DNA from 3 places in the Streptomyces sp. NPDC096205 genome. Region 1 is predicted to be linked to each of the others. Evidence: riboswitches for the same ligand, from Rfam matches in the RefSeq annotation. Region 1 holds a riboswitch; each other region holds the start of a gene.
The links. Region 1 has a riboswitch for thiamine pyrophosphate ahead of ACIQ6Y_RS36715 (thiamine ABC transporter substrate binding subunit). Riboswitches for the same ligand answer to the same signal wherever they lie in the genome.
Positions count from the first base shown of each region.

Region 2: linked by a shared signal. The riboswitch ahead of thiO (glycine oxidase ThiO) and the one ahead of ACIQ6Y_RS36715 (thiamine ABC transporter substrate binding subunit) in region 1 are both predicted to bind thiamine pyrophosphate.
Region 3: linked by a shared signal. The riboswitch ahead of thiC (phosphomethylpyrimidine synthase ThiC) and the one ahead of ACIQ6Y_RS36715 (thiamine ABC transporter substrate binding subunit) in region 1 are both predicted to bind thiamine pyrophosphate.

Region 1 is NZ_JBIWFS010000012.1:213,507-217,548, forward strand. It holds gene ACIQ6Y_RS36700 (phosphatidate cytidylyltransferase) at 1-791, shown strand, start outside; gene ACIQ6Y_RS36705 (SRPBCC family protein) at 917-1,366, shown strand; gene rlmN (23S rRNA (adenine(2503)-C(2))-methyltransferase RlmN) at 1,416-2,522, shown strand; TPP riboswitch at 2,580-2,687, shown strand; gene ACIQ6Y_RS36715 (thiamine ABC transporter substrate binding subunit) at 2,769-3,851, shown strand; gene ACIQ6Y_RS36720 (ABC transporter permease) at 3,827-4,042, shown strand, end outside.
Region 2 is NZ_JBIWFS010000002.1:415,148-419,189, reverse strand. It holds gene ACIQ6Y_RS08310 (thiazole synthase) at 1-671, opposite strand, end outside; gene thiS (sulfur carrier protein ThiS) at 675-887, opposite strand; gene thiO (glycine oxidase ThiO) at 884-2,041, opposite strand; TPP riboswitch at 2,039-2,151, opposite strand; gene ACIQ6Y_RS08295 (hypothetical protein) at 2,206-2,556, shown strand; gene ACIQ6Y_RS08290 (NAD(P)/FAD-dependent oxidoreductase) at 2,589-3,839, shown strand; gene ACIQ6Y_RS08285 (Rv2175c family DNA-binding protein) at 4,008-4,042, shown strand, end outside.
Region 3 is NZ_JBIWFS010000003.1:194,871-198,912, reverse strand. It holds gene ACIQ6Y_RS13325 (YibE/F family protein) at 1-749, opposite strand, end outside; TPP riboswitch at 1,349-1,526, shown strand; gene thiC (phosphomethylpyrimidine synthase ThiC) at 1,519-3,318, shown strand; gene ACIQ6Y_RS13315 (hypothetical protein) at 3,419-4,042, opposite strand, start outside.

The DNA of each region.
Region 1 (4,042 bases):
CGGCCATAGGCGTCGGGGTCGGGCTCGGTGCGGTGATCGTCGCGTCGCTGTTCGTCGTCAAGGCCGTGTTCGTCGGTGTGATCGCGGTGGCCGTGGTCGTCGGTCTGTGGGAACTGACCAGCCGGCTCCAGGAGCGCAAGCAGATCAAGGCGCCGCTCGTGCCGCTGGCGCTGGGCGGCGCGGCGATGGTCGTCGCCGGGTACGCCCGCGGCGCCGAGGGCGCGTGGGTGGCGATGGCCCTCACCGCGCTGGCCGTGCTCGTCTGGCGGATGACCGAGCCGCCCGAGGGCTACCTCAAAGACGTCACCGCCGGGGTCTTCGCGGCGTTCTACGTGCCGTTCCTGGCCACGTTCGTCGCGCTGATGCTCACCGCCGACGACGGTCCCTGGCGGGTGCTGACGTTCCTCCTCCTGACCGTGGTCAGCGACACCGGGGCGTACGCGGTCGGCTGGCGCTTCGGCAAGCACAAGCTCGCTCCGCGGATCAGCCCCGGCAAGACCCGTGAGGGCCTGTTCGGCGCGGTGAGCTTCGCCATGGTCGCCGGCGCGCTGTGCATGCACTTCCTGGTGGACGACGGCCGCTGGTGGCAGGGCCTGCTGCTGGGCCTCGCGGTCGCCGCCAGCGCCACGCTGGGCGACCTCGGCGAGTCCATGATCAAGCGGGACCTGGGCATCAAGGACATGGGCACCTTGCTGCCGGGGCACGGCGGCATCATGGACCGGCTGGACTCGCTGCTGCCGACGGCGCCGGTGGTGTGGCTGCTGATGGTGCTGTTCGTCGGCTCCGGCTGACCGGTTGTTCGTGTCGTCGAGCCCCTGCCCGTCGCCGGGCGGGGGCTCGGTGCTTTCTCCGGCGGTGGCCGAGGGCCGCGCCCGGTGGGAGGATTTCGGTGTACGCCCGCGAAGGGGGTCCACCCATGTCCGCCATCCGCGAATCCATCGACATCGACTGCACGCCCGCAGACGCCTACGCCTATCTCACCGACCCCTCCCACCTGCCGGAATGGCAGCTGAGCGCGGTCTCGGCCGAGCCGCTCGAAGCGGGTCCCCTCCACCCCGGCTCCCAGGTCCGGGTCACCCGCCGTATCGGCACCCGCGAGATTCCGATGACCGTGGAGTTCGACGCGCTCGACCCGCCGTACAGCTGGGATCTGCACGGCATCGAGGGGCCCGTACGTCCTCGCACGCACGGCCGGATCGAGCCGCTCGACGACGGACGCCGCTCCCGCGTGACCATCGAGATCGACTTCGAGGGCCACGGCCTCGGCAAGGCCCTGGTGCCCCTCGTCGTCCGCCCCCAGATCCGCAAGGAACTGCCGCGCGACGAGGCACTGCTGAAGCAGCGGCTGGAGCAGACCGGCCCCTGAACGGCAGGGTCGTGGGTCACTCATAACGATCTGCGACACTGGTAGGACCATGCCCAAGCCCGGAGAACTCACCTTTGTCGCGCCGCGCGGAGCCAAGCTGCCGCCGCGGCATCTCGCCGATCTCTCGCCCGCCGAGCGCAAGGAGGCGGTGGCCGAGGCCGGCGAGAAGCCGTTTCGCGCCAAGCAGCTGTCGCAGCACTACTTCGCGCGGTACGCGCACGACCCGCAGGAGTGGACCGACATTCCGGCCGGGTCGCGGGAGAAGCTGCGGGAGGCGCTGTTCCCGGAGCTGATGACCGTCGTACGGCATCTGTCGACGGACGAGGGGACCACGCGCAAGACGCTGTGGCGGCTGTTCGACGGCACGCTCGTCGAGTCGGTGCTGATGCGCTACCCGGACCGGGTGACCATGTGCATCAGCTCGCAGGCCGGATGCGGGATGAACTGCCCGTTCTGCGCGACCGGGCAGGCAGGGCTGGACCGGAACCTGTCGACGGCCGAGATCGTGCACCAGATCGTCGACGGTATGCGGGCGCTGCGGGACGGCGAGGTGCCCGGTGGGCCCGCGCGGCTGTCCAACATCGTCTTCATGGGCATGGGCGAGCCCCTCGCCAACTACAAGCGGGTCGTCGGTGCCATCCGCGCCCTGACCGACCCGGCGCCGGACGGGCTCGGGCTGTCGCAGCGCGGCATCACCGTGTCGACCGTCGGCCTCGTGCCCGCCATCCACCGGTTCGCCGACGAGGGCTTCAAGTGCCGGCTGGCGATCTCCCTGCACGCCCCGGACGACGAGCTGCGCGACACGCTCGTCCCCGTGAACACGCGGTGGAAGGTGCGCGAGGTCCTGGACGCCGGGTTCGAGTACACCGAGAAGTCCGGGCGCCGGCTGTCCATCGAGTACGCGCTGATCCGCGACATCAACGACCAGGCGTGGCGCGGCGACCGCCTCGGGCGGCTGCTCAAGGGCAAGCCGGTCCATGTGAACCTGATCCCGCTGAACCCCACTCCGGGCTCGAAGTGGACCGCCTCGCGGCCCGAGGACGAGAAGGCGTTCGTCGAGGCCATCGCCGCCCATGGTGTGGCCGTGACCATCCGGGACACCCGAGGTCAGGAGATCGACGGAGCCTGTGGTCAGCTCGCGGCGACCGAGCGGTAGTCTGACCCCGTCAGTACAACTTCATATCTCGTACAACTTTATATCCCGAACATCTTCATATTCCGACAGGGGAGCGCCACAGCGCTGAGAGTGCGGCAATCGGGCCGCAGACCCTCTGAACCTCGCCCAGGTCATTCTGGGTAGGAAGTTCGGTCATCACTCGAGCTGTTGCGCCCTGCTCGGGGCACCCCCGGTGTCCCGGGCAGGGCCGCGTCTCTTCCTGGACCGCCCCAGGAGGAAAACCAAGTGCACACCAAGACGTTCGTCGCCGCGGCCGTCGGCCTCGGCCTGATCACGCTGTCCGCGTGCGGATCGTCCGACTCCGACACCAAGAGCGAAGGGCCGGGGTCCAAGACCGTCACCCTCGTCAGTCACAGCTCGTGGGCGGTGTCCGAGGACGTCCTCGCCGCCTTCGAGAAGCAGTCCGGCTACAAGGTCAAGGTCCTGGAGGACGGCGACGCCGGCCAGGCCGTCAACAAGGCCATCCTCACCAAGGACAACCCGCAGGGCGACGTCTTCTTCGGCGTCGACAACACCCTGCTGTCCCGGGCCCTCGACAACGGACTGTTCCAGCCGTACGAGGCCAAGGGGCTCGACCAGGTCGGCGCCGAGTACCAGCTCGACAAGGACGAGCACCGGGTCACGCCCGTCGACTTCGGCGACATCTGCGTCAACTACGACAAGCAGTACTTCGCGGACCACAAGCTGACCCCGCCGGCCTCCCTGGACGACCTGGTCGAGCCCGCGTACAAGAACCTCCTCGTCACCGAGAACGCCTCCACCTCCTCGCCCGGCCTCGGCTTCCTGCTCGGTACGGCCGCGAAGTACGGCGACGACGGCTGGCCGGACTACTGGAAGAAGCTCAAGGCCAACGGCGTGAAGGTCGTCGACGGCTGGGAGCAGGCCTACAACGAGGAGTTCTCCGGCTCGGCCGGCGGCAAGAAGGCCAAGGCCGACCGGCCGCTGGTGGTGTCGTACGCCTCCTCCCCGCCCGCCGAGGTGATCTTCGCCGACCCGAAGCCGAAGACCGCGCCCACCGGTGTCGCGCAGGGCACCTGCTTCCGGCAGATCGAGTTCGCGGGGCTGCTCGGCAACGCGAAGAACTCCGAGGGCGGCAAGGCGCTGATCGACTTCCTCGTCTCGCAGCGCTTCCAGGAGGACATGCCGCTGAACATGTTCGTCTACCCCGTGACCAAGGGCGCGAAGGTGCCCGCCGAGTTCACCCGGTACGGCCCCGCCGCGAAGGCGCCCGAGACCATGGACCCGGCGAAGATCGCCGAGCACCGGGATGAGTGGGTCACGTCGTGGACCTCGCTCGTACTGAAGTAACCGCCCGCAAGCGGCGTACCGGGAGCGCGGCGCGGCTCGGGCTGATGGCCCTGCCCGTCGCGTTCTTCGGGCTGTTCTTCGCCTACCCCGTCGCCGCGATCGTCGAGCGCGGTCTGCACGCCGACGGGGTCTGGCAGCTGGGGCGGCTCGGCGAGGTGCTCGCCGACCCCGGCATCCGGCACGTGCTGTGG
Region 2 (4,042 bases), on a different contig from region 1:
CGCATGGCGGAAGCCATCAGCACCGGCTCCTGCGCCCGCGTCACCGCTGAGGCGAGCATCACACCCGCACACCCCAGCTCCATGGCGAGCGCCGCGTCCGACGCCGTACCGGCACCCGCGTCCAGAATCACCGGCACACGCGCGTGCTCGCAGATCAGCTGGAAGTTGTGCGGGTTGCGGATGCCGAGCCCCGAGCCGATCGGCGACCCCAGCGGCATGATCGCCGCACAGCCCGCGTCCTCCAGCTTCCGGGCGAGGACCGGGTCGTCATTGGTGTACGGCAGGACGGTGAAGCCGTCCTCCACCAGCGTCTCGGCCGCGTCCAGCAGCTCGATCGGGTCCGGCAGCAGGGTGCGCTCGTCGGCGATGACCTCCAGCTTGACCAGGTCGGTGCCGAGCGCCTCGCGGGCCAGCCGGGCCGTCAGCACGGCCTCCCCTGCGGTGAAACAGCCCGCGGTGTTGGGCAGCACCCGGATGCCGAGCTTGTCCAGCACCGACAGCACCGAGCCGTGCACCGAGGGGTCCACGCGCCGCATGGCGACCGTCGTCAGCTCCGTCCCGGACGCCACCAGCGCCCGCTCCAGCACCTCGAGGCTGGGCGCGCCCCCGGTCCCCATGATCAGCCGGGAGCTGAACGTCGTACCACCGAGGACGAACGGATCGTCGGCCATGGGTCAGCCTCCCTGTACGGCGGTGAGGACTTCGACGCGGTCGCCCTCGGCGAGCGCGGTGGAGGGCCACTGCGTGCGCGGGACGACGGTCTCGTTGAGCGCGGCCGCCACTCCGGAGGGCGCCGCGGTGAGGGACTTCACGAGCGTGTCGAGAGCCGTCCCCGGCTCGATCTGCCGACGCTCGCCGTTGACGGAGATGGTGACCGAGAGGTTCATACGGGCTGCTCCGTGAGTGCGGTGGTGAAGCGACGGGGCGTGAAGGGGCGGGCCTCGTCGGGGAGTTCACCGGTGGTCAGGACATGCGCCATGGCGTCGCCGGTGACCGGGGTCAGCAGCACGCCGTTGCGGTAGTGGCCGGTGGCCAGCAGCAGGCCGTCCAGCTCGGTCGGGCCGAGCAGCGGCGCGTTGTCGGGGGAGCCGGGGCGCAGACCCGCGCGGGTCTCCGTCAGCGGCAGTTCCGTGATGCCGGGGACCAGTTCGTGGGCGTCGCGCAGCAGCTCGTACACGCCGCCCGCGGTGACCGTGGTGTCCCAGCCGAGCTCCTCGCTGGTGGCCCCGACGACCAGCTCGCCGTTCTCGCGCGGCACCAGATAGACCTGGCTGCCGCGCACCACCGCGCGGACGGTGCGGTTGAGGAAGGGCGCGTACCGCTGCGGCACGGTCAGCCGCAGCACCTGCCCCTTCACCGGTCTGACCGGCGGCAGTACGTCGTCCGGGACGCCGGCCAGCCGCCCGCTGAGGCTGCCGGCCGCGAGGACGACCTGCCCGGCCTCCAGCAGGGCGCCCGCGCGCGTGACGACGCCCGCGGCCCGCTCCCGTACGACGGTGAGCTTCTCGGCCCAGTCGCGGTGGACGACCACGCCCGCCCGCTCGCAGGCCGTCACCAGGGCCGCCGCGAGGCGTCGCGGGTCGATCTGGTGGTCGCCGTCCACCCGCAGCCCGCCGCGCACGCCCGGCGCCAGCATCGGCTCCAGGCGCCGGCACTCCCGCCCGGACAGCCACTGCGAGTCCAGGCCCGACTGCTGCTGGAGCGCGTGCAGTTCGCGCAGGTGCGCGCGGTCGTCGGCGTCCAGCGCGACGGCCAGCGTGCCGCACTGCCGGTAGCCGAGGTCGTGCCCGGTGAGGTCGGTCAGCTCGGCGGCGAACTCCGGATAGCGGCGCGCCGAGGCGAGGTTCAGGCCGAGCAGGGTCTGCTCGCCGTAGTGCAGTTCGGTGACGGCGGCCAGCATCCCGGCCGCCACCTGCGCGGCTCCGCCGCCCGGCTCGGGGTCCACGACAGCCGTGGCGAGACCGCGCTCTGCGGCCCGCCACGCCGTCACCAGACCGATGATGCCGCCCCCTACGACGAGGACGTCTGACGTACGCGACATGGGCGTCCAGCCCCTCCCTTCGCCGGCATGACCCGGATCAGGTTCGTACGGTCGGAGGCCGGCCAGCCTCCCTCTCAGCCCGGTGCGTCCGGGCTCCCGCGAGTGCTTTACGTTTGCCCCACCCTAACCGCAGCCGCCTCGCCCTCGTAAGGGAGCCTTCTGCCGTGCCCCGTTCGCTCGACGGTCTCGTCCTCGCCCCGGTCGCCGACCAAGCCCCAGGTCAGGTGGGCACCCGCACCCGGTTCACGTACCACGAGAAGGACGGCGAGATCTGGGCCGAGTACGCGGGCGGCGATGTCGTGCGCGGCCGTCTGGTGGGAACCCGGGACGCAGACCGGCTGGACTTTCGGTATGTCCAGCTGGGGCGCGACGGCACCACATCGTCGGGGCACTGCGTGTCCCGGGTCGTGGAACTGCCCGACGGCCGGGTCCGCCTGGAGGAGACCTGGGAGTGGGAGTCGCGGCCGGGCAGCGGGACGAGCGTTGTGGAGGAGGTCACGGCACCGGGCCCCTGACTGACGAGTTGTCAGGTGTCTATGGTGATCAGGTGAGCGAGCAGACGCAGGAGCGGGAAGTGTCGGGAGTGGCCATGCCGCAGCGTGTCGTCGTCGTGGGCGCGGGCATGGCCGGCGTGCAGACCGCGGTCGCCCTGCGCGAACAGGGCTTCAAGGGCACCGTGACCCTGATCGGCGCCGAACCCCACCAGCCCTACGACCGGCCCCCGCTGTCCAAGGCCGTCCTCCTCGGCACCGCCGAGGGCTCCGCCTTCGACGTCGACTTCGAGGCGCTCGACATCGGGCTGCACCTCGGCCGCGAGGCCCTCGGCCTGCGCCCCGCCGACCACGAGCTGGACACGGAGCAGGGCCCGGTGCCGTACGACGCCCTGGTCCTGGCCACCGGCGCCGAACCGGTCCGGCTGCCCGGCGCCGAGGGCGTGCCCGGCGTGCATCTGCTGCGCACCCTGGACGACGCCGAGCGGCTGCGGCCCGTTCTTCAGCGCCAGCACGACATCGTGGTCGTCGGTGCGGGCTGGATCGGCGCCGAGTTCGCCACCGCCGCGCGTGAGGCGGGCTGCGCGGTGACCGTCGTGGAGGCCGCCGACCGGCCGCTCGCCGGGGCGCTGCCCGCCGAGGTCGCCGCCCCGATGACCTCCTGGTACGCCGAGGCCGGCGCCTCCTTGCGCACCCACGCGCGCGTGGCCCGGGTCTCGCCCGGCGAGGTCGTCCTGGACGACGGCACCCGGCTGCCCGCGGGCGCGGTCGTCGTCGGCATCGGCGCCCGCCCCGCCACCGCCTGGCTCGCCGGCTCCGGCATCGAGCTGGGCGCGTACGGCGAGGTCGTCGCCGACGCCCACCTGCGCACCTCCGCGCCGGACGTCCACGCGGTCGGCGACTGCGCGTCCTTCCCCTCCGGCCGCTACGGCGAGCGGCTGCTGATCCACCACTGGGACAACGCCCTGCAGGGCCCGCGCACGGTCGCCGCAAACATCATCGGCGCCTCGACCGGCGAGGCCCCGGTGGTCCACGACCCGGTGCCGTACTTCTGGTCCGAGCAGTTCGGCCGTTTCGTCCAGTACGCCGGCCACCACACCTCGGCCGACACCCTCCTGTGGCGCGGTGACCCGTCCGGTCCGGCGTGGTCGGTCTGCTGGCTGCGCGAGGGCCGCCTGGCCGCCCTTCTGGCGGTGGGCCGGCCGAGGGACCTGGCCCAGGGGAGGAAGCTGATCGAGTCGGGGGCGCGGATGGATCCGGACCTGCTGGTGGACCCCGCCCGCCCGCTGAAGACGGCTGCGCTGTGACGCCTTGAGGGGCGCGGGGCTGTATCCGATGGGGGCCCGCGTGGGCGCGATCGACCACGACGAAAGGCGCGTCCGCGGTACGGCGGATCCGGCCACGGTCGATCGCGGCGCCCCCACTCGGGTGGCCTCGACTTCCGACTGTCAGTGGCGGATGGCAGGCTTGTCCTTGTGACCGAGATTGACGCAAAGATCGATGCTCTCGT
Region 3 (4,042 bases), on a different contig from region 1:
GTGTTGTCGTCCGTGTTGCCGGTGAGTGCCGCCCAGTCGATGAACCACGAGCCGAGCACGCCGATCAGCAGCAGCGAGATCAGCGTGCCGAGCACAGCCACCGAGGTCCGCGCGGACAGTCCGTGGCACAGATACAGCGCGATCAGCATGATGGCGCTCGCCCCGACCACCGCCACGACCAGCGGGTTCGAGCCCTGCAGCACCGCGGGCAGGATGAAGAAGTTGAGCACCAGGAAGCTGATGGCCAGCGCCACCAGCGCCATCACGCCGCGCATCCGGCCCACGAGGACGACGGCGATCGCGAAGATCCCGGCGAGTACGCCCAGCGGCAGCCGCCGGTTCACATCGGCGACGGAGTACTGCAGGTCCTTCGGGGCGGAGGGCTCGTAGGCGACCACGACCTCCTGGCCCTCGTGCAACTGCCGCGACTGGTCGGGCTGCACGATCTCGGTGAACGTACGCCCGCTGTCCTTGCCCGAGTCGACCCTGATCGTCGCCCGCTTGCAGCTGCCGTTCTCCTGCTGCTGCGCGGAGGAGCCCTCCGCCGTGGAGGTGTCGCCGGTCGGGGGGACGCCGGAGGCGTTGACCGACTTGCAGTCCACCCGCTCGACCTTGGTGACCGTCGCCTGTTCCGTCTGCCGGTCGAAACCGACACCCGTGCGCTCGTGCTGCGGCGCGCCGCCGGGCCACAGCACGGCGAGGCCCACGACCACCGCGGCCGCGAACGGGACGAGGATCGCCGCGATCACCTTGCGCAGATGCTTGGAGACCGGCGCGGCAGGCCCATGACTGTGACTGTGCCCGTGCGAGTGCCCCCCACCGGCACTGTGGCCTCCACCGGCACCGTGGCCGCCGCCGGAACCGTGACCACCCCCAGCACCGTGGCCGCCGCCGGAACCGTGACCAGTCCCAGCACCGTGGCCGCCGCCGGAAGCAGGGCCGCCGCCCCGTCCGCTGTCGGCCCCGTAGCCACCCCCGGCTCCCCATCCGCCGTCAGCCCCGTGCCCGCTTCCGGGTCCACGCCCGCCGCCGGCCCCAGGGGCTTCGCCGTTTCCACGCCCGTGACCCGAGGCGTGGCCACCATCGGTCCCGCGGCCCTGCCCGGTCCCGTAGCCCCCTCGGGCCCGTTGCCCGGCTCCGGCGCTGCTGCCGTACCCCGTTCCATCGGCGGGGTACCCGGCCTCGTGGCCGCCCTCGTGGCTGTCACCGTGGCCCCCGAGGGGTTCGTCACGGCGCGGTTCGGGCGGCGGAAACGGGGGCTGCTGTGTCGTGGTCACCGACCGATCATCGCAAGAACGGCAGGGGCCCCCTGTTCACCGCGCCCGAAGTGACGCTAGCGTGGAGTCACCTTTGTACACGCGGGAGCTCGGAGCACCGGGCTGAGAGGGCGCTGACCTTCGTCTTCGCGATGTTTCACGTGGAACACGTCGTGTTCCACACGAAACACCGGGAGACGGCGAACGCTGCGTCGACCGCCGAACCTGTTACCGGGTAATGCCGGCGTAGGGAGTAGGTCTCATGACCAGCAAGGACGTACGCACGCCTGCCTCCGCGCAGCCGCAGACCTCTGTGGTCTCCGACAGCGACGACGTCAGGAAGTCCATCGGATGGCACAAGGGGTATGTCGAGGGCTCCCGCCCCGACATGCGCGTGCCAGTCCGTCAGGTGCACCTCACCAACGGCCAGTCGGTCACGTTGTACGACACGTCAGGCCCTTACACCGATCCAGCCGTCGATACGGACGTCCGCAGGGGCCTGGCGCCGCTGCGGGAGAACTGGATCATCGCCCGCGGCGACACCGAGGAGTACGCGGGCCGCCCGGTCCGCCCCGAGGACGACGGCCTCAAGCACACCTCGCCGCGCGGCGGTCTGCGCAACCTCGACGCGGTCTTCCCGGGCCGCCCCCGGCTGCCGCGCCGGGGCCGTGACGGGCAGGCCGTCACCCAGCTCGCATACGCGCGCCGGGGCGAGATCACGCCCGAGATGGAGTACGTGGCCATCAGGGAGAACGTTTCCCCCGAGGTGGTGCGCGAGGAGATCGCGGCGGGTCGGGCCGTGCTGCCGGCGAACATCAATCACCCGGAGATCGAGCCGATGATCATCGGCAAGCGGTTCCTGGTGAAGGTCAACGCCAACATCGGCAACTCGGCGGTGACGTCCTCCATCGAGGAGGAGGTCGAGAAGATGACCTGGGCGACCCGCTGGGGAGCCGACACGGTCATGGACCTGTCCACCGGCCGCAACATCCACACCACCCGCGAGTGGGTGCTACGCAATTCCCCCGTGCCCATCGGCACCGTGCCGCTCTACCAGGCCCTGGAGAAGGTCGATGGCAGGGCCGAGGAGCTGACCTGGGAGATCTACAAGGACACGGTCATCGAGCAGGCCGAGCAGGGCGTGGACTACATGACCGTCCACGCGGGCGTCCGGCTGCCGTATGTGCCGCTGACCGCCAACCGCAAGACGGGCATCGTCTCGCGCGGCGGCTCGATCATGGCCGCGTGGTGCCTGGCGCACCACAAGGAGAGCTTCCTCTACGAGAACTTCGAGGAACTCTGCGAGATCCTCGCCGCGTACGACATCACGTACTCGCTCGGCGACGGCCTGCGCCCGGGCTCGATCGCGGACGCCAACGACGAGGCACAGTTCGCGGAGTTGAGGACGCTCGGGGAACTCAACCAGATCGCCAAGCGTTTCAATGTACAGACGATGATCGAGGGCCCCGGTCACGTCCCGATGCACAAGATCAAGGAGAACATCGACCTTCAGCAGGAGATCTGTGATGAAGCTCCGTTCTATACGCTCGGCCCGCTGACCACGGACGTCGCGCCCGCGTACGACCACATCACCTCCGGCATCGGTGCCGCGATGATCGCCTGGTGGGGCACGGCCATGCTGTGCTACGTCACGCCCAAGGAGCACCTGGGCCTGCCCAACCGTGACGACGTCAAGACCGGCGTCATCACCTACAAGATCGCTGCGCACGCCGCCGACCTCGCCAAGGGGCACCCGGGGGCTCAGGAGTGGGACGACGCGCTGTCCGACGCCCGGTTCGAGTTCCGCTGGGAGGACCAGTTCAACCTGGCCCTCGACCCGGACACGGCACGGGAGTTCCACGACGAGACCCTCCCGGCCGAGCCCGCCAAGACGGCTCACTTCTGCTCCATGTGCGGGCCGAAGTTCTGCTCGATGAAGATCTCCCAGGACATCCGCCGTGAGCACGGCGGCACCAAGGTGGAGATCGAGGAGGGCATGGCCCAGAAGTCGAAGGAGTTCGCGGAGGCCGGCAACCGGGTGTACCTGCCGCTCGCGGACTGAGACCGACACATGGGCGGCCCGCCGCAGGGTGCGGGTCCGCCGAAGCCGTCGGTGGCCCGGTGTGCGGCTTGCGCTCCCCGCGTGGGGGCGCAAGCCGGGGTCAGTCCGGCTGGTGCTCGGGGCCTCCGAAGTCGGGGCTGCTGAAGTCCGGGCTGCTGTAGCTCGGGCGAGGGCTCCTGGAGGGTCCCTCCCCGGGGCTGGTGAAGCCCGGGCGGTCGTAGCCGAGGTGGGGCATGCGGCCGGCGGGTGCCGACGGAGTCGTGCGGGGCAGGGGGACAGGGCTGGACGCGGCGAGCGCGTCGCGCAGGAACGGCACGATGCCGCGCTCCAGCAGGGCCTCCCGCCAGGCCTGCCTGGCCTGGTCCAGTTCCCCGCCCGGATCGTCGTAGGAAGTGGGGGCCGGTGTGGGCCTGTTGCGCAGGGCGGTGAGCAGCAGTCCGACGGCGGCGACCAGGATCGCGAGGGCGGTCAGGGCGCCGAACACCCACCCGGTCGTGAGCAAGGTGTCGGCGAACGACCGATCGGGATCGAGCATCTTCAGGAGGTAACCGACGAGCAGGAAGATCGCCGCGGCGGTTCCGGCCAGGACCGGGGCGAGGACGGCGACGACCGCGACGGCCCCCGCGCCGGCGGTCTCGGTGACCTCCCCCATGACCGAGGCGAGTCCCACCGCGCCCGAACCGGGCTCGGCGGAGCCGGACTCGCGCAGGGACGACGAGGCGGA